2 regions of the Neorhizobium sp. PAMB6716 genome follow, and region 1 is predicted to be linked to the other one. Evidence: predicted binding sites of a transcription regulator. Region 1 holds the regulator's gene; the other holds the start of a gene.
What was found. Region 1 encodes LexA, which represses DNA repair genes until DNA is damaged. Its sites were predicted from a motif close to TGTTCNNNNTGTGTTCNG; they were not measured.

Region 1 (9,783 bases):
TTGCACCCGATGAACCGGCCAGACGCACCGTCGAGGTGGAGGCGTTCTGCTCGTGATCCGCATGCAGGATGAAGATGCGGTCCATGGCGCGGGCCAGAACCGGGTTCACCTTGTACTCTTCACACGGCACGGCAAAACACATGCGCAGGAAGTTCGAGGCGTAATCGAGATTGTTCTGCGGATAAACGAACGGCTGGCCAATATGGTACTTATAGGCCATCGCAGCGATCGTCGGCATCTTGGCGATCATGCGCAGCGAAGCGACCATGCGCTGGTGCGGATCGGTGATGTCGGTGGAATCGTGATAGAAAGCCGAAAGTGCGCCAACCGTGCCGACCATGACGGCCATCGGGTGGGCGTCGCGGCGGAAACCGGTGAAGAAGCGGCTCATCTGCTCATGCACCATGGTGTGGTGCGTGACGCGGTGATCGAAATCCTTCTTCTGGGCAGCCGTCGGCAGTTCGCCGTACAGCAGCAGATAGCAGGTTTCCAGGAAGTCGCCGTGTTCAGCCAGCTGCTCGATCGGGTAACCGCGATGCAGCAGAATGCCTTCGTCGCCATCGATGAAGGTGATCTTGGATTCGCAGGATGCGGTCGAGGTGAAACCCGGGTCGTAGGTGAAGGCGCCGGTGTTCTTGTAGAGTGCGCCGATGTCGATCACATCAGGCCCGATCGTGCCCTTCTTGACCTGCAGGTCGACCGTTTTATCTCCCAATCCCAGATGTGCGCTTGTGTCCGTCATACTGATCCTCCGATGGGCGGAATGGCGCGAAACGCGCCAGATGAGTGAAGCCTCTGAAAGTAGCTATATGATCTAAAGCGTGCTGCCAAGCACTTGGCGCGGGTAATTGTGCAGCGCGAAAGCCGAGGCGATAAAGCGGCGTCGCGGCCTGGCAAGACCACATTCTGGCAGTTTGGCGCGATTAAATCGATCCAATCAAGGCGGGCGGTCAACCGTGGCGGATGCTGCAATTGACCGGACAAGTTAAACAGGTGCAGGTTGTCTTTCGGTTAAAGGGGAATGATGCTTTTTCCCGGGAGGATGTGTGGCTGAGGTGGACGTCTCGCCAGGCGAATCATCGCGTGAGGCGATGGCGTTTTCGCGCGGCCTGAGGTTACCCGCAGCCATTTCGCCGCAGCTACCCGCACGCCTTGCCGAGGATAACCGCGACCTCGATGATGGGTTTCTCGACGCACGGGAAAGTGAACATCCTGGCTGGCGCCAAAAGCTCGCAAACCTTGTCGCCGAAGAGGAGGCGCACGGCCGCCATTTCCTCCTCGTGCCCGTATTTATAGGGCTTGGCGCAATCGTCTGGCTCTCACTTGCGGAGCCGCCACCCGCTGGCTTTGGCCTCTTGGCACTGCCGCTGATTATGACCGCGATCTTGCTTGGTCGGGCCGGGCGCCGCGGCTTTTCCCTAGCGCTCATGATGCCCGGATTGATCTGCGCCGGTGCGGGCCTTGCGCAGATCGAAAGCCTGCGCAACCGAACGACGATCCTCGACACGCCGGTGACCACGCAGATTGAAGGTCTCGTGGAAAAACGCGAGGCGGCGGCCGGCGGGCGCTGGCGTTATACGGTGCGCATTTTGACAACCGCTGCCCCCGTCATTGCCCGTCCGCCGGAACGCGCCGTCTTGCTTTCCCGCACCGCACACGAAGCCTATGAGACGGGGACGCGGATTGCCGGCAGGGCACGGCTTTCCCCACCCTCGGGACCGGCTCTGCCCGGGCTCGCCGACTTTGCCTTTTCTGCCTATTTTCAAGGCATCGGCGCCGTTGGCTTTTTCTATGGGTCGCCGCAGGTCGGCATCGGCACGCATGAAAACTGGTCGACGCGCATCCTTGGCAAGCTGTTTGAACTGCGAAGCGACATCGGAACCCGCATCCGCGCCGTGGTTCCCGGTGATGCCGGGGCTTTTGCCGCCGCCATCGTCACCGATGAGCGTCGTGCAATCTCGGAAAAGACCATCGAGGCGCTGCGGGTCGCGGGGCTTGCCCATATCGTGGCAATCTCCGGGCTTAACATGGCGCTGGCGGCCGGCATCTTTTTTGTCGGCGCGCGAATGGTGTTCAGCCTGTTTGCCGGCTTTGCGCAGCGGTTTCCCGTCAAAAAGATCGCAGCTATCGGCGCGCTGGCCATGGTGACGGCCTATTATCTCATTTCCGGTTTCGGTGTTTCGGCCGAGCGCGCCTATGTGATGATGGTGATCATGCTGGCCTCGGTGCTGTTCGACCGTCCCTCGATCAGCCTGCACAATGTGGCGCTCTCGGCACTCGTCATCCTGGTCCTGACACCCTCGGCAGTGCTGGGTCCCAGCTTCCAGATGTCGTTTTCCGCAACGGCCGCACTTGTCGCAGGTTACGCCGCCTGGTCGAGTATTCATGGCGATCCGCATGATCCGCTTGCCGCGCGCCGTCCGGCACTGCTTGCCGCCACCGCCGCTCTCTCCAGCATGGTCGCCGGCGTGGTGCTGACCTCGCTCATCGGCGCACTCTCCACCTCGATCTTCTCCGTTTCCCACTTCCACCGCGTCGCCACTTATGGCCTTGCCGGCAATCTCGCGGCCATGCCGATCATATCGCTGATCGTCATGCCCTTCGGCATGCTTGCCATGCTGCTGATGCCGTTCGGGCTGGAGGCGCCGTTCCTGAAACTGATGGGTTTTGGCGTTGAGCTGGTTATCTCCGTTGCCGAGACGGTGGCGGGTTGGGGAGGAGACGCCCCGGTTGGGCGGCAGCATGGCTGGTTCCTGCCCATAGCCTCGCTCGGCTTTCTGATTCTGGTCCTCCTGCGCACACGGCTAAAACTGTTCGGCCTGCCGGTCATGGCGGCAGCACTCATTTTGTCGTTCTGGCCTGACGATGCCCCGCGTCCAAGCCTCTTGATTTCTGAAGACGCAAGCCTCGTCGCTCTCATCGACGGACAGACGGCCGCCACCAACCGCCGGACACCACCCGATTTCATCTATCGCCAGTGGCAGAATGCCCTCATCATCGACAATACGCTTGCGCCGATCATGCCCCGGCGCAACACCGCGGCAAAACCGCAAGACTTACCACCCGGCACCGCGAAGAGCGCTCATGCACAACCCGGCGCCGATGCAGCACACAGCCGCCAGACGGGAGCCGATGCAGACACGCCCGAATCAGAGATCGCCACAGACATCCGCGCGGTCGTTCCCGAGGAAGGACACGGAGCAGGCCCATCAGACGCTGACGCGATTCACTTGAACTCTGGCCGAACCGAGACAGGCGTTTCCCCCCGAAAGCCACCAGATCCGCCCTTGACCAAAGAGGAGCAGCGAGCGGCTGCCACTGCCATGGACAAAGCCCTGACCAGCGCTCCTCCCGGTCAATTCACCTGCATTGCCGCTCTCGGCTGTTTTGCCCGTTCGCTGGAAAAAGTGCGAATCGCCACCATCGATGACCCGCGTTATGCGGGAACCGCCTGCGATACGGCCGACGTCGTGATTGCCGCCCGTGCCCGATTCGAAACCTGCCGCTCCGGCGCGCTGATGCTGACGGAATCGACGCTACGCAAGACAGGAGCCCTTGAAATCCGATTTGCCGGAAGCAGTCACCGCCGGGATTGGCAGGCAACCGGCGCAAGCATCGGCAACAAACGCCCCTGGAGCGTTCACCGAACCTATGATTGGCGGCAGCGCATCTTTGACGAAACGTTGCCGCAACCGGTTTTCGAACTGCTTAGTGGTAACGGCGGATGAGGCCGACAAGCTTGCCCTGGATTTTCACCCGGTCCGGCCCGAAAATGCGGGTCTCGTAAGCGGGGTTGGCCGCTTCAAGCGCAATCGAGGCGCCCTTGCGGCGAAAGCGCTTCAACGTCGCTTCCTCGTCATCGACAAGCGCCACGACGATATCACCGGGCGTCGCCGTGCTGCCATTGCGGATGATCACCGTGTCGCCATCCATGATGCCGGCTTCGATCATCGAGTCGCCCTTTACCTCCAGCGCGTAATGCTCGCCGGTGCCCAGCATCTCGATCGGCACGCTGATGGCATGGGTATTGTTCTGGATGGCCGAGATCGGCACGCCGGCAGCAATACGCCCCATGACGGGAACGGTGGCAGAGCCCGTATATTCTTCGACAGCCGGAGCTGGCGGGGCAGGGCGTGTGGCCGGCGGCTTGCCGAGGCTGCCTTCGATGACGCTGGGCGAAAACCCGCGACGCGGCTGGGCCGGCGGCGAATAGGATTCCGGCAGCTTGATCACCTCAAGCGCCCGCGCCCGGTTCGGCAGCCGTCGAATGAAGCCACGCTCCTCAAGCGCGGTAATCAGGCGGTGGATGCCCGATTTCGACGCCAGATCGAGGGCATCCTTCATCTCGTCGAACGAGGGCGGTACACCGGATTCCTTCATCCGTTCGTGAATAAACAGGAGCAGTTCCTGCTGTTTGCGTGTGAGCATGAAGACAACCTCGAAGTGGAAACAAATCCAGAACAGACACTATATGTTCCATATGTGTTCCGCAAGCCCTCAAAAGCCGGGGATAAAACGCTGATTGCTGAAAGCGTGCGGGATATTCAAGCGCTTATCCGGCGCTACACTGCCGCCCGCATCGTTGAAGGAGAGAATCATGGTCCGCCCGCTCGATCATCTTGTCATGCCCGTCTGCACGCTGGCGGTGGCGCGCCAGCGGCTGGGGACGCTCGGTTTTACCGTGGCGCCGGATGCGCAGCATCCGTTTGGGACGCAGAATGCCTGCGTGTTTCTCTCCGATGGCCTGTATCTGGAGCCATTGGCGATCCGCGACCGCGCTGTTGCCGAACGCACGGCAGGAGAGGGCAACGTCTTTACCGGGCGAGATCTCGCCTTCCGTGCCGCCTGTGGGGACGATGGATTTTCTGGCCTCGTGGTCGCTTCGCCGGATGCCGATGGAGACCACACGCGGTTTGTCGGAGCAGGTCGGTCCGCCGGCGAGATCCTTGAATTTTCCCGCGCGGCGCTGACGGCGGACGGGCATGAGGTGATCGCACGCTTCAGGCTGGCCTTCGCCGAAACCGGATCTCCCGAATTTTTCCTGTTCGCCTGCGAGCGGCTTAATCCCTTGCCGGCCGACAGGGCGCATCTGGAGCGGCATCAAAACGGCGTGGTCGGGTTGCGGGGCGTGTGGCTTGCCGCAGATGATCCGATCGCTGCGCTGCCTGTTCTCGAGACTGTATTGGAAACCAAAGCAGTTGCGGATGCCTCGGGTCATGTCTTTCAGGCGCGGAATGGACATGTTGCGCTGTCGTCGCGGCAGAGTGTTGCGGACGAACTCGGCATTGATCTCTCCCCATCCGCCGGCGGGCTTTGCGGCGCTGCCCTGGTGTTTGCCACCTCTGATCTTGCCGTGACAGCAGATTGCCTTGCTGCTAATGACGTGGCCTTTAAGAAAAGAGGCACGCGCATCGTCGTTGCCGCAGCCCCCGGTCAGGGCGCTGCTTTCGTGTTTGAGGAGTGATCATGGCCGTCACAGCCAATGCAGAGGTATCCGTCGGCGAGGGTTCGGCCCGCGTCGTTTTTTCAAACACCGGCCGCCTGTCGCTGATCGCCGGCCCCTGCCAGATGGAAAGCCGCGACCACGCCTTCATGATGGCCGGCGCCGTCAAGGAAATCTGCGATGATCTCGGCATCGGCCTTGTCTACAAATCCTCCTTCGACAAGGCCAATCGCACCTCGATTGCGGGCAAACGCGGCATCGGGCTTGAGACGGCCATGGAGATCTTTGCCGATCTCAAGGCCGAGTTCGGCTTTCCGGTGCTGACCGATATCCACACGGAAGAACAATGCGCCGTGGTGGCCGAGACTGTGGACATCCTGCAGATCCCGGCATTCCTCTGCCGTCAGACGGATCTTCTGGTTACGGCGGCAAAAACGGGCCGCGTCATCAACGTCAAGAAGGGCCAGTTCCTGGCGCCTTGGGACATGAAGAACGTGCTCGCCAAGTTCACCGAAAGCGACAATCCCAATGTGCTTCTGTGCGAGCGCGGCGCATCGTTCGGGTATAACACGCTTGTCTCCGATATGCGTTCGCTGCCGATCATGGCGTCCCTCGGCGCGCCGGTCATTTTCGATGCAACCCATTCGGTGCAGCAGCCGGGCGGGCAGGGCGGCTCGACCGGCGGACAGCGGGAATTCGTCGAGACACTGGCACGGGCAGCCGTCGCCGTCGGCGTGGCCGGTGTCTTCATCGAAACGCATGACGATCCCGACAACGCCCCGTCCGATGGCCCGAACATGGTGCATCTCAAAAACCTGAAGGGCCTGTTGGAAAAGCTGCTGGCGTTTGACGCCGTCGCCAAGTCCTGAAGCGGTATTTTGCTGAACGAACAAGGGGCGGCCTAAGAGCCGCCCCTTGTTGAGTATGCCGATGTCTGGCTCGGTTGTGCCTTAAGACGCCATCCGGTAACGGCTTGCCTTTTGCTGGCCGACCGTAAACCGGGACAGATGCTGCCCAAGCGTTGCGGTATGGCCGTTGAGATCGCCGCAGGCCGCACTTGTCTCTTCAGCCATCGAAGCATTGCGCTGGGTTACCTGGTCCATCCGGTTCACCGCCTCGCTGACCTCTGCCAGCGCATGGGACTGTTCACCGGCTGCCGAGACGATGGCCGCGATAAGATCGTTCACCGCCTGCACCTGGCGTTCGATATCTTCGAGCGAAAGGCCGGTGCGATTGACAAGGGCGACGCCCGCGCCCACCTGCTTTGACGAGGTGTCGATCAGCTCGCGGATTTCTCGCGAGGCGCTGGCGGAACGGCCGGCAAGCTCGCGCACTTCCTGGGCCACCACGGCAAAACCCTTGCCCGCTTCGCCGGCACGGGCCGCCTCGACGCCGGCATTGAGGGCCAGAAGGTTGGTCTGGAAGGCAATTTCATCGATCACGCTGATGATCTGGCGGATCTGGGTGGATGACCCTTCAATCTTTGCCATGGCATCCACCGCCTCGCGCACCACGGCATTGGAGGTTTCGGCACTCGTTCTCGTCTGCACCATGCGGTTATTGGCCTCGCGCGCACGGTCTGTGGTTGTGCGCACGGTGGTGGTGATCTCGGCAAGTGCTGAGGCTGCCTCTTCCAGCGACGAGGCCTGCTCTTCGGTGCGCCGCGACAGGGCGTCAGTGCCGCCGGCAATACTGGTGGCGCCCGTCTGCACGGCGTGCATCGCCTCGCCGATTTCACCCAGCGTTTCCTCAAGCGTCTGCAGGCTTGCATTAAATTCACGCCGCAGTTTTTCATAGTCGGCGGAAAACGGCACCGAGAGCCGGGTGGTGAGATCACCCTTGGCCAGCCGTTCAAGGCCGGCGCTCAAGGCCTCGATCACACGCGCGCGGGTGGCGTCTTCCTCGGCGCGGCGGGCGTGCTCGGCCCGTTCGGCGGTCATGCCCCGTTCGCGCTCCTCTTCCTGCCGGCGCCGTGCGGCGATCCGCTCCTGCGCGTTTTCGCGAAACACTGTCACGGCCGCCGCCATTTCTCCGATTTCGTCACCGCGTCCGTCATAGGGTACGGGCCGTGAATAATCGCCGCCGGCCAGGATGCTCATATAGTCGCGCATGCCGCGAAGCGGCTTTATGGCACGCCGGTTCATGGCAATGAGACCTGCGATCAGCAGGCCCATGGCAGCAGCCGCCGCGACATAAGAGGCAAGGCTCTGCGTGAAGGTTTCCTCGGCCGCCTGTTTTTCAGCGCCGGAAAGCCGGTCATTGGCGGCTGTCACCAATGCATCCACATCGGCGCGGTGCGCCTGGAAGGCTGTCTTCAGCGCATTGACGGCCGCGCGAATGCGCTGGGCATCGCCTGAGGAAATGGCGCTTTTGTAATCTCCGTCGAGGAGGGACCAAAAGGTTTCGGCGCTCGGCTGAACCTTGCTGGCCAATTGCTGTTTCAACTGTGGCGCAAGCGTCGAGCCGGACCAATAGGCCTTGCGTGTCTCGTAATCCTTGCGCAGGACGGCAATGCGCTTGAGGTTCTGGTCCGCAAGCTCCGGATGGTAGGCCCCTTCGGTTGCCAGCAGATAGGCTTCCACCAGAAACATCGGCGGCGGCAGGATGTCGGCGACCAAGTCCTTGCCGTAGACGATCTGCTCATAGACCGGTCCATTGACCCGCAGCCGGTCGAAAGCAAGTTTCTGGATGCCGATGGCGGCGGCAACGCCAGCGCCGACCAAAAGGCCAAACAGGAGAAGACTGCGCGATATCGTAAGTGTCATGGACGGTCCCGGACGGGTGAGGGGTTATCGGCCGCCAGCGCTCCCCTTGCGCCAGATTAGGCCATGCTCAATTATGCCCGTCAGCTCTTACCAAAACGCAAACAGCCTCTTAAAATGTCTATCCAACTTATTGGAATCACACTGTGAAAACACAACCTTTCGGCTCTGGCCGGTTGCCGCAAGCCATGGAGGAGGTGCCAGCAAACCGACATCGCTGTCATATGCCTGCCATTGTAATTTCTGTACCTTGGATTAAGACAGACGGTGATTTCCACCGCACTTACCAGCAGGAATAGCCAATGACAGCCATTACCGACATCATCGCGCGCGAAGTTCTCGACAGCCGCGGCAATCCGACCGTCGAAGTCGACGTTCATCTCGAGGACGGCAGCATGGGCCGCGCGGCCGTTCCCTCCGGTGCCTCGACGGGCGCCCACGAAGCGGTGGAACTGCGCGATGGCGGCAAGCGCTATCATGGCAAGGGTGTCGAAAAGGCAGTCGAAGCCGTCAACAGCGAGATCTTCGATGCCATCGGCGGCCATGATGCGGAAAACCAGATCCTCATCGACACGCTGATGTGCGAGCTGGACGGCACACCGAACAAGTCGCGCCTCGGCGCCAACGCCATTCTCGGCGTATCGCTGGCTGTCGCAAAGGCTGCCGCCGAATCGTCCGGCCTGCCGCTTTTCCGTTATGTCGGTGGCCCGAACGCCCGCCTTCTGCCGGTGCCGATGATGAACATCATCAACGGCGGCGCCCATGCCGACAACCCGATCGATTTTCAGGAATTCATGATCATGCCGGTCGGTGCCGAAAGCATCCGCGACGCCGTGCGCATGGGTTCGGAAGTCTTCCATGTCCTGAAGAAGGAATTGGCAGCTGGCGGTCACAACACCAATGTCGGTGATGAGGGCGGATTTGCGCCGGGCCTGAAGAGCGCGCCGGAAGCACTCGATTTCATCATGAAGTCGATCGAAAAGGCCGGTTACCGTCCGGGCGACGACATGCAGCTGGCGCTCGACTGCGCCTCGACCGAATTCTTCAAGGACGGCAAATACGTCATGGAAGGCGAAGGCCGCACGCTCGAGCCGGAAGCCATGGCTGATTATCTGGCCGAACTTGCCGCCAAATATCCGATCATCTCCATCGAAGACGGCATGGCCGAGGACGATTGGGACGGCTGGAAGTACCTGACCGACAAGATCGGCGCCAAGGTGCAGCTGGTCGGCGACGATCTCTTCGTCACCAATTCGTCGCGCCTGCGTGACGGCATCAAGATGGGCGTTGCCAACTCCATCCTGGTCAAGGTCAACCAGATCGGCTCGCTCACCGAAACGCTCGATGCCGTGGAAACCGCCCACAAGGCTGGCTACACCGCCGTCATGTCGCACCGCTCGGGCGAAACGGAAGATTCGACGATTGCCGATCTCGCGGTTGCCACCAATTGCGGGCAGATCAAGACCGGCTCGTTGTCGCGCTCCGACCGGATTGCCAAATACAACCAGCTGATCCGCATCGAGGAACTGCTCGGTCCGCAGGCAAAATATGCCGGCCGCTCGGTTCTGAAGGCCTGAT
Region 2 (9,783 bases), 540 kb from region 1:
AATGACCACAACAGGTGCATTCATGCAGAACTGCAGCGTGCGGGCATAGGTGGCGGCAAACAGATTGCCGAAACCGGCGAGCAGACCCTTCGGCTCCACCATCGGTTTTGTCAGCATGCGCGAGGCCAGCATTGGGCAGAGCGTCAGCGCGGTGATCGACGAGAGGCCGACGGCAAGCGCCAGCACGAAACCGAATTCGCGGAACAGGCCGCCGAGCTGGCCGGGCAGGAAGGAGAGCGGAATGAAGACGGCAGCAAGCGTGGCCGTTGTTGCGAGAACCGCGAAAAACACTTCCTGCGTGCCGAGAATGGCGGCCGCGCGAGGCCCCAGCCCCTGCGTTCGCCGCCGCACGATGTTTTCGAGCACCACGATCGCATCATCAACCACAAGACCGGTTGCAAGAACGATGGCGAGAAGCGTCAGGATGTTGATGGAAAAGCCGACGAGATAGATGGCCGACAGCGTGCCGATGAGGGCAACGGGCATGGTGAGCGCCGGAATGAGCGTGGCGCGCCAATCTCGCAGGAAGAGGTAAAGTACGGCCACCACGATCAGCGCCGAAAGGCCGAGCGCCAGTTCCACCTCGTGCAGCGCGCCGCGAATGAAGGTGGCATCATCGGAGGTGATGACGATACGCGTACCCTCCGGCATTGCCGCCTGCAGGGAGGCAACGGCGGCCGCAACGCCTGTCGAAATGTTGAGCGTATTCGACTGGGCCTGGCGGATGATGCCAAGGCCGACGCCCTGCACGCCGTTCGAGCGCAAAGTCGTAGTGCCGTCATCCGGACCCAGCGTAACGCCTGCCACATCGCGCAGGCGGATATTGTCCTTGATCAGCACGTTTTCAAAATCGGCCGGCGTGGACAGGTTTGCCGTAGCGCGCACAACGATATCCTGCGTGCGGCTGGTGAGCGAGCCTGCCGGCACGTCCAGCGCTGCACTGGAAAGCGCGCCCGACACATCCGCCACCGTCAGCCCGCGGCTTGCAAGCGCTGCCTGATTGATGTCGACACGAAAGATCTTCTCCTGGTCGCCGTAAAGCTCGACGTCGGCCACGCCTTCGACGGCCGCCAGCCGGTCGCTGATTTCGTTGTCGACGAGAAGCGTCAGGTCTTCCATGGAGAGCGTGGAGGAGGTGACGGCCAATCGCATGATCGGTTGCGAATCCGAATCGGCCTTGACGATGCGCGGATCGTCAGCGCTTTCCGGCAACTGATCGGAAATGCGGCCTATGGCATCGCGCACGTCGTTTGCGGCAACAGCCAGATCCACCGTATCGTTAAATTCCATGGTAACGCGGCTGGCGCCGAACTGCGATTCCGACGACAGGCCCTTGAGACCGGACACGCGCGCCACGGCCCCTTCGATGACCTGGGTCAGTTCCTGGTCCACCGTCTGCGGGGCGGCGCCATCATAGGTCGTGCGCACGGTAATCACCGGCTGGTCGACGTCGGGCAGTTCGCGCACCTCAACGCCCACGAGCGCGGCAAGGCCGGCCACGACGATCAGCGTGTTGATGACGGCGGCCAGAATGGGACGGCGCACGAAAAGCGCCGTGAAGGTGGCCTTGGAATCCTCGATCTTCAGGTCTGAATTATCGCTCATTGACGCGCCACCTCTGCCGGTTTTTCGCCAGTCCCCTGCAGGCGCACCGGCTGGCCTTCGCGCACGCGCTGCAGGCCTTCGATGACGATCCTGTCTTCCGGTTTCAGATCCGCATTCACCAGCACCATATCGGGATTGCGCTGGATGATGGCGACACGCACCTTGGCTGCCTTGTCGGCCTCGATCTTCCAGACATAGGCGCCTTCGGCATCCCATTGCACCGAAAGCGGATCGACGGCCGGGAAGGTTTCGCCCTCAAAGCGCATCGAGACGGCAAAGGACATGCCGGCCCGCAGAACATCGGTCTGGTTGTCGATGCGGGCACGCACGCGAATGGTGCGGCTTGCCGCATCCACGCGGTTATCGATGCTTTCCACCTTGCCGGCAAACACCTGTCCGGGACGGCTGATCGAGGTGGCTTCCACCGCCATGCCCGGCGTGATGGCCGTGACGAAGCGCTCTGGCGCCCAGAAATCCACCAGGATTTCCGAGCGGTCATCGAGCGTCACGACGCTGGCCTGGGTGGTAACGTTGTCGCCGACATTGATGGCGACGATACCGGCAATACCATCGATCGGGGCCAGAATATCGCGACGGCGTAGATTGAACTCGGCAGTGCTGACAGCAAGCTTTGCCGATTCCTCGGCAATCTGTGCGTCGAGCACGTCAAGCCGCGCGACCGATTGCAGGTTGCGATAGGAGCTGGACTTTTCAACCGCACTGCGCAGCGAGACGCGAGCCTTGTCCAGCTCGATCTTCTGTTCCTCGTCATCGAGACGCGCCAGAACCTCGCCCTTCTTGACCTTCTGGCCGGAGGCGACAAGGATCTCATCAATTGTGCCGCTCGCCTGCGGCATAACAACGACAGACTGGATGGCGGTGCCGCTTCCGATGGCGTTCAAACGGTCGTTGACCTTGTCCATCACAACGGTACGGGTGACGACCAGCGGCGCACGCTGACCACCCTGTCCCCTGCCGCCCTGCCCTGCCTGACCACCTTGGCCACCGGCCCTTGCCGGCTGCGCGCCCGAATCGGAACCGCCATTGTTGCTGCCGTTTCCAGCCACGCCGGGCTGGACAAGCGCCACGGCCTGTTGCGGAACGCCCATACGCACAAGCGCATGGCCCGCATCTGGACTGACGAAAAGCCATAGACAGAGACCTGCAAACAGCATGACGAGACTGAGGAGCAATTGCTTCCAGATGCGCATTCGGCACTCCGATGGGGAGGATGAGATCTTACAAGTCAAAGTATCACGTTTAGCAAGGACTTAAGCAATGCCAGATTGCCAACCTTGCCGAATTGTAACCTAACGGATTTTCACACCGGCGTGAACGGCGCTTAATCAAATGCCTTGAGGGGCTAACCGGTTGAAAACCTGCCGATCTGCCCGGCTTTTCTCCATCGCTGAGGCGGCAGGCTGGAATAAAAGCAGAACATGCTCTATGGCCATGTTCTTCGCAAATCATTAGATTGGCCTGATGACGAACAGTTTTGACGATATTCCGTTCTTCGACGAAGAGCCGGATCACACGCCACGCCAGAAGCCTGCCGCCCCGCCTGCCGGTGCAGCAACACCGGCGCCGGGTGGGCTTGGCCTTGCCGCCCGCGCCATGGCCGCGCGGGACCAGCACCGGATGCCCGACTATCTCTCCGGCCTCAACCCGGAACAGCGCGACGCCGTGGAAAGCATGGATGGCCCGGTTCTGGTGCTCGCCGGCGCCGGCACCGGCAAGACGCGGGTGCTGACCACCCGCATCGCCCATATTCTGGCGACCAACCGCGCCTATCCGAGCCAGATCTTGGCCGTCACCTTCACCAACAAGGCAGCGCGCGAGATGAAGGAGCGCATTGGCGTTCTCGTCGGCGGCGCCGTCGAGGGCATGCCGTGGCTCGGCACCTTCCACTCCATCGGCGTCAAGATCCTGCGCCGCCATGCGGAACTCGCCGGTCTTCGCTCCGATTTCTCCATTCTCGACACCGATGACGTGATCCGGCTGATCAAGCAGCTGATCCAGGCCGAAGGCCTTGATGACAAGCGCTGGCCGGCCCGCCAGTTCGCCGGCATGATCGACACCTGGAAGAACAAGGGCCTGACGCCGAAGGACATTCCCGAGGGCGATGCGCGCGCCTTTGCCAATGGTAAGGGCCGCGAGCTTTACGCCGCCTATCAGGGCCGGCTGAAGACGCTGAACGCCTGCGATTTCGGCGATCTTCTGCTGCACCCGATCGACATTTTTCGCCGCAACCCGGATATCCTGCGCGAGTACCACCAGAAATTCCGCTACATCCTGGTGGACGAGTATCAGGACACCAATACCGCGCAGTATATGTGGCTGAGGCTGCTCGCCCAGCGCCCGAAAGACGTGCCGCAAAACGTCTGCTGCGTCGGCGATGACGACCAGTCGATCTATGGCTGGCGCGGCGCGGAGGTGGACAATATCCTGCGCTTCGAGAAGGACTTTTTGGGCGCCAAGGTCATCCGTCTCGAGCGCAACTACCGCTCCACCGAACATATTCTCGGCGCTGCCGGCCATCTGATTGCCCATAACGAAGGCCGCCTCGGCAAGACGCTTTTTACCGAGCGCACAGATCCCGATGACGAAAAGGTGATCGTTCACGCCGCCTGGGATTCGGAAGAGGAAGCCCGCGCCGTTGGCGAAGAGATAGAGCAGCTGCAACGCTCCGGCCATGCGCTCAACAACATTGCGATCCTCGTGCGCGCTTCCTTCCAGATGCGCGAGTTCGAAGACCGGTTTGTGACACTTGGCCTCAACTACCGCGTCATCGGCGGCCCGCGCTTTTACGAGCGGCTCGAAATCCGCGATGCGATGGCTTATTTCCGCCTCGTCTGCCAGCCGGCCGACGATCTCGCCTTCGAGCGCATCATCAATACGCCGAAACGCGGCCTTGGCGACACCACCGTGCGCAACCTGCATGACTATGCCCGCGCTCGCGACATTCCGATGCTGTCTGCCGCCGGCGATATCATCGAGACGGACGAGTTGAAGCCGAAGGCGCGCAAGGCGCTGTTCGATGTGGTGCAAAGCTTTGCCCGCTGGAGCGAGCGGCTGGAAAACACGCCCCATACCGAGCTTGCCGAGCAGATCCTCGAAGAGTCGGGCTATACCGACATGTGGAAAAACGACAAATCCGCCGAAGGGCCCGGCCGCCTCGACAACCTGAAGGAACTCATCCGCTCGATGGAGGCGTTCGAGAGCATGCGCGGCTTCCTCGAGCACGTCTCTCTGGTGATGGATGTCGAGCAGAACGAAAACCTCGATGCCGTCTCGATCATGACGCTGCATTCGGCCAAGGGTCTGGAATTCGAAACCGTGATCCTGCCCGGCTGGGAAGAAGGCCTGTTTCCGCACCAGCGCGCGTTGGATGAAGGCGGCCGCTCGGGGCTGGAGGAAGAACGCCGTCTCGCCTATGTCGGCATCACCCGCGCAAAACGCCGCTGCCACATCTGGTTCGTTTCCAACCGGCGCATCCACGGGCTCTGGCAATCCACCATGCCCTCGCGCTTCCTCGATGAACTGCCGGCAGCCCACGTGGACGTGGCCGCCGCCGCCGATACCGGTTACGGCGGTTATGGCGGGCGCGGCGGTTATGGCCAATCGCGCTTCGACAAGGCCGAACCTTTCCAGAACTCCTACTCGACCCCCGGCTGGAAACGCGCCCAGGCCAACAAGACCGATGCCACCCGCGACAACTGGGGCAGCCGCTCCGGCCATGCGGTGGAGCGCATCGGCTACGGCGAAAGCGGCCCGAAGGCACGCACCATCGATGGCGAACTGGTGGCCAAATCGGTCGCCACCACGCCGTCGAAATTTACGGTCGGCGACCGCGTCTTCCACATAAAATTCGGCAACGGCCACGTCGCCTCCATCGAAGGCAACAAGCTGACCATCGATTTCGACAGGGCCGGCCAGAAACGCGTGCTGGACGGGTTTGTGGAGAAGGTCAGCTAACCCTCTCTCGCTTCCCCCGAGCTGGCAGAAAAGGACCGCCCGCATGAACCTTGCCGAAAGCGATTTTGTGGAGCTTGCCAAGTGGCGGCAGCATCTTCATGCCATGCCGGAGGTGTCCGGCGAGGAGCATGAGACGGCAGCGGAGGTGGTGCGGTTTCTGAAGGGCGTATCGCCGGACGAAATTGTCACCGGGCTTGGCGGTACGGGTGTCGCTGCGGTGTTCAAAGGCGCCGATGCCGGTCCGACCATTATGTTTCGTGCCGAACTGGATGCGCTTCCGATCGCAGAGCTGTCAAGCGACCTGCCGTATCGATCGCAGATCGCCGGCAAGGGCCACATGTGCGGCCATGACGGGCATATGGCGACGCTTGCAGCGCTTGCCGTTTCCTTCTCAAAAAAACGCCCGGCCTCCGGGCGCGTGATCCTGCTGTTCCAGCCGGCGGAGGAAACCGGAGCGGGTGCCGCGGCCGTTCTGGCGGACGAAAAATTCAAAACCCTCACGCCGGACTATACGTTTTCGCTGCACAATATGCCCGGTATACCCTTCGGCAAAAGCTGGATCCGGGCGGGTGCGGCCAATTGCGCCTCCTGCGGGCTGAAGATCAGTTTTAGCGGCAAGACGGCGCATGCCTCCATGCCGGAAACCGGTGTCTCGCCGGCCCCGGCCGTGGCAGCACTCATTCCGGCGCTGACGGACCTGCGCAAGGGCGATATCCGCGGCGGCGATCTTGTTCTGGCAACCGTCACGCATGTATCGGTCGGCGAACCCGCCTTCGGCATCGCGCCGGGTTCTGCCGAGCTTTGGGTGACACTGCGCACGGTGAACGACGATGCGATGGCGGAGGTGCGGGAAAAGGCCGAGGCGCTGGCAACGCATGCGGCCAAAGCGCATGGCCTTTCCGTCTCCTTCAGTTATCACGACGAGTTTCGTCACTGCATGAACGATGCAGACGCCGTCGACATCATCCGCGCGGCGCTCGATGCAGAAAACCTGCCGCACGAGGCGGGCGAGACATTCCGGGCATCGGAAGATTTCGGCCGGTTTGCGGATGTGTCGAAATCGGCAATGTTCTTTCTCGGCGCCGGTGAAAACCACCCGGCCCTGCATAATCCCACCTATGATTTTCCTGACGCGCTGATTCCGATCGGCGCCCGCATCTTCAAGCGGATTGCCGACGATCTTCTCGGCTGAACATCGTTCGCGACGGCATCATCTCCACATGAAAATGCCGCAGGCTCTTGCGGGCCTGCGGCATTTTTCGTGAAGACAGAAGAACAGGATCAGCCGTCGTTTTTCAGGTAATCGACCAGCGTGCGGCGGGCCTCACCAGCCGCTCCGCCATCCGTCGATGGCGGTGCGCCGCGCGGGTTGATCTTGCGCATGGCGGTTGCCGGGATGCTGCCGTTGTGGCGGTCGACGATGATCATGTGGGTGATTTCGCCGCGCTGGAAGGCTTTCAGGAACCGGTTGTAATCGGCAAAGGCGACGCAGCCGTGCGAATCGCCGCGTGTGCGCAGAAGGTAGCTATGAGCGAGAAGACCGGTGCGGCCGAGTGGTGCCACGCCATCGGTCGGCGTCAGGCGGATCGCGGCCACGCCGTGAAACAGCTGCTCGCGCATGGACAGCTTGTATGTGCCGGGCGGAGTCGGCCCGCGCATCTTCACATGGGTGAATTTCGGGTTGTCGCGCATTTCGCCGATGCCGGAATGGGCTTCGAGCTTTTCGCCGTTCGGCATGTGAACGACGCCGTTGGTGATGTCATAAACGGCAATCTTGGAGCCGCCGCGGTCGGGCCACGGCACAGCCGGCGTTATGCTCTTCATCGGGTTTTCAGGCCGGGCGAAGGCGAGTGCCTGCGGGGCTTCCTGCTCTTCCTCTTCGGCTTCCTGCGGAGCGCCGGTGCGGCCGGGCTTGACGACAGCACGCTCGGCCGGCTTGGCCATCGCGAGCGCCAGCGCATTGGCCGGCGGCCGGCCGACAGGCAGCGGACCTGCCATCGGCAGGCTGTCGTCTTCATCCGGGCCGATCGCCTGGGCCACGGCGAGTTCCGCCGGGCTCTGCAGGTCAGCCACTTCCACTTCGCCGCCTTCAGCATTGCCGGCGGGCGACGCGTCCCAGGCAGTTTCGGTGGGCGGTGCAATCAGCACGGTGTTTTCGAGCGCCGAAGCAAGCGCGGTTTTCACCGCCTCCCCTTCAGGGCGCTTCTCGGCAAGGCTTGCAAATTTCTTGGCATCTTCCGCCGCCGCCAATGCAACCGAAAGGCTGTCCTTGACGTTATCGGCTGCGGCTCGCGTGGCTGTGAGGTGGGCAAAATGCGCATCCTCCAGCCGGGCGGCCTTCGGTGTTGCGCCGGATGAGAGGCGTGAAAATTTCGCAACGCGAATCACGCGCTCGTCCGAGACCGGCGCAGCGAGCGGCTTAAGGTCGAGCGACGCGCGCAGTTGATAGCTGAAATTGGAAGGCTGGATGGAGGCCATGCTGTGCACGGTCGCCAAGGCTGCGATCATCCAGGCACCGACGGCAAGGCCGGTCCCCATCAGCATCGTATATTTCATCAGACCGCGCGTGGCGGGCGTCTTGGCTGGATATCGTGAGGTTCGTGGGACGGATCGCTCCGTCGCAAAAGCCAGTGCCATGATACGCTTCACCCTTTTACCGCTACTCGAACACACGGCACAAAACACCGCACACAAAAGGAGAGACCAACACCGGACCTGTGGCGCAGGCCCACGGTCTCTTCCGAACAGCGATCAGGATGACGAATTATGGTAACCAATGTGTTTACGTGGCCCCCTCTTCAGTACGAAGGCCATTATAAACGGATACGGCCGGAAGTTTAGCGAAAATGCGACAAAGGCACGGCAAAGCCTCAAATTTGCCGCGCCTTCGCAATTTCCGGTAGAAATTCTATGGTTTATCCATCGTTACCACGCACTTTTACGCGTTCAAAAAAGAACCACGGGCGCAAACGAACCCCGATCACATTTCCGGCAAAAGCAGCAATCGCCCAGAGATAGCCGTGCAGGCTGCCGGATGCGATCCCGGAAAAGTAGGCGCCGATATTGCAGCCGTAGGCGATTCGCGCGCCGTAACCGAGAAGCAGACCACCCACCACGGCGGCAAGCACCGAGCGCAAGGGAATATCGAGCGAGGGTGCAAATTTTCCCGCAAGGGCCGCCGCCAGCATGGCGCCGGCGATAATGCCGAAATCCATGACCGAGGTGACATCGGCAAACACGCTGGATGCCAGCGCCTTGGCATTGCCCGGCGTCTGCCAGTAGGCCCATTGCGCCACATCAATGCCGATCAGTTGCGCGCCCTTGGCGCCCCAGAGCGCAAAGGCCGACGTGATGCCCCAGGGACGGCCGGCAATCGCAAGCGTCGCGAAGTTGAGGAGCACCAGTGCCACGGCACCGGCCACCAGTGGCCAGGGACCGCGCAGATAACGCTGGAAGCCGGTGCGAACAGGGAGAGGCTCCTGTTCCAGACTGCCGCGCCGGCGCCGTTCCACAACGACAGTGATGGCGGCAATCGCGCCAAAGATCAGCAATGAGACGACAATGCCGCCGAGTGCGCCAAAACTCTGGAAAAGAGCGGTCGGCGGCAGCGACGGAAGGCTTGCCCACCAGTCGAAATGGATGGTGCCCAAGAGCGAGCCGACGATGAAGAAGAACAGCGTCACCAGCATGCGGGCATTGCCGCCGCCGGCGGTAAACAGCGTGCCCGACGCACATCCACCGCCAAGCTGCATGCCGACGCCGAACATGAAGGCGCCGGCGATGACGCCGAGACCGGCGGGCGAAATGTTGCCGCGCACCTCATGGCCAAACAGCGTGCCGCCTGACAGAACCGGGAAAAACAGGATGACGGCAAGCGCCAGCAGCAGCATCTGCACGCGAAGTCCGCGCCCCCTGCCCTCTGCAATGAACACGCGCCATGCCGACGTGAAACCAAAAGCGGCGTGATACAGCGAAATGCCAAGCGCCCCGCCAATCAGAAACAGTGCGCCCTGCGCCGGGCCATGGGTAAAACCGAGCGCCAGCGTGCCGGCCACCAGCACCAGAAGCGCTGCAAGCCCCGGCGCGCCAAGCGGCGGCAGGCTCGATGCGCGTGGCGCAATCGAAGAGTTTGCGAAAGTCATGACGATCTCCTGAAGGTATGCGCTTGAGATAGGGCGCAAGGCCCGCCGGTTCGAGGAATGT

Region 2: AC4CWH_RS04470 (ATP-dependent helicase) is a predicted target of LexA. The motif match lies at 3,028-3,045, and genes of this name have one in related genera.

The regions. Positions count from the first base shown of each region.
Region 1 is NZ_CM177835.1:1,471,114-1,480,896, forward strand. It holds gene gltA (citrate synthase) at 1-742, opposite strand, end outside; gene AC4CWH_RS07060 (ComEC/Rec2 family competence protein) at 1,047-3,728, shown strand; gene lexA (transcriptional repressor LexA) at 3,709-4,428, opposite strand; gene AC4CWH_RS07070 (VOC family protein) at 4,598-5,464, shown strand; gene kdsA (3-deoxy-8-phosphooctulonate synthase) at 5,467-6,312, shown strand; gene AC4CWH_RS07080 (methyl-accepting chemotaxis protein) at 6,394-8,208, opposite strand; gene eno (phosphopyruvate hydratase) at 8,508-9,782, shown strand.
Region 2 is NZ_CM177835.1:933,628-943,410, reverse strand. It holds gene AC4CWH_RS04480 (efflux RND transporter permease subunit) at 1-1,605, opposite strand, end outside; gene AC4CWH_RS04475 (efflux RND transporter periplasmic adaptor subunit) at 1,602-2,816, opposite strand; gene AC4CWH_RS04470 (ATP-dependent helicase) at 3,088-5,580, shown strand; gene AC4CWH_RS04465 (amidohydrolase) at 5,624-6,772, shown strand; gene AC4CWH_RS04460 (DUF2778 domain-containing protein) at 6,862-8,136, opposite strand; gene AC4CWH_RS04455 (YeeE/YedE family protein) at 8,496-9,722, opposite strand.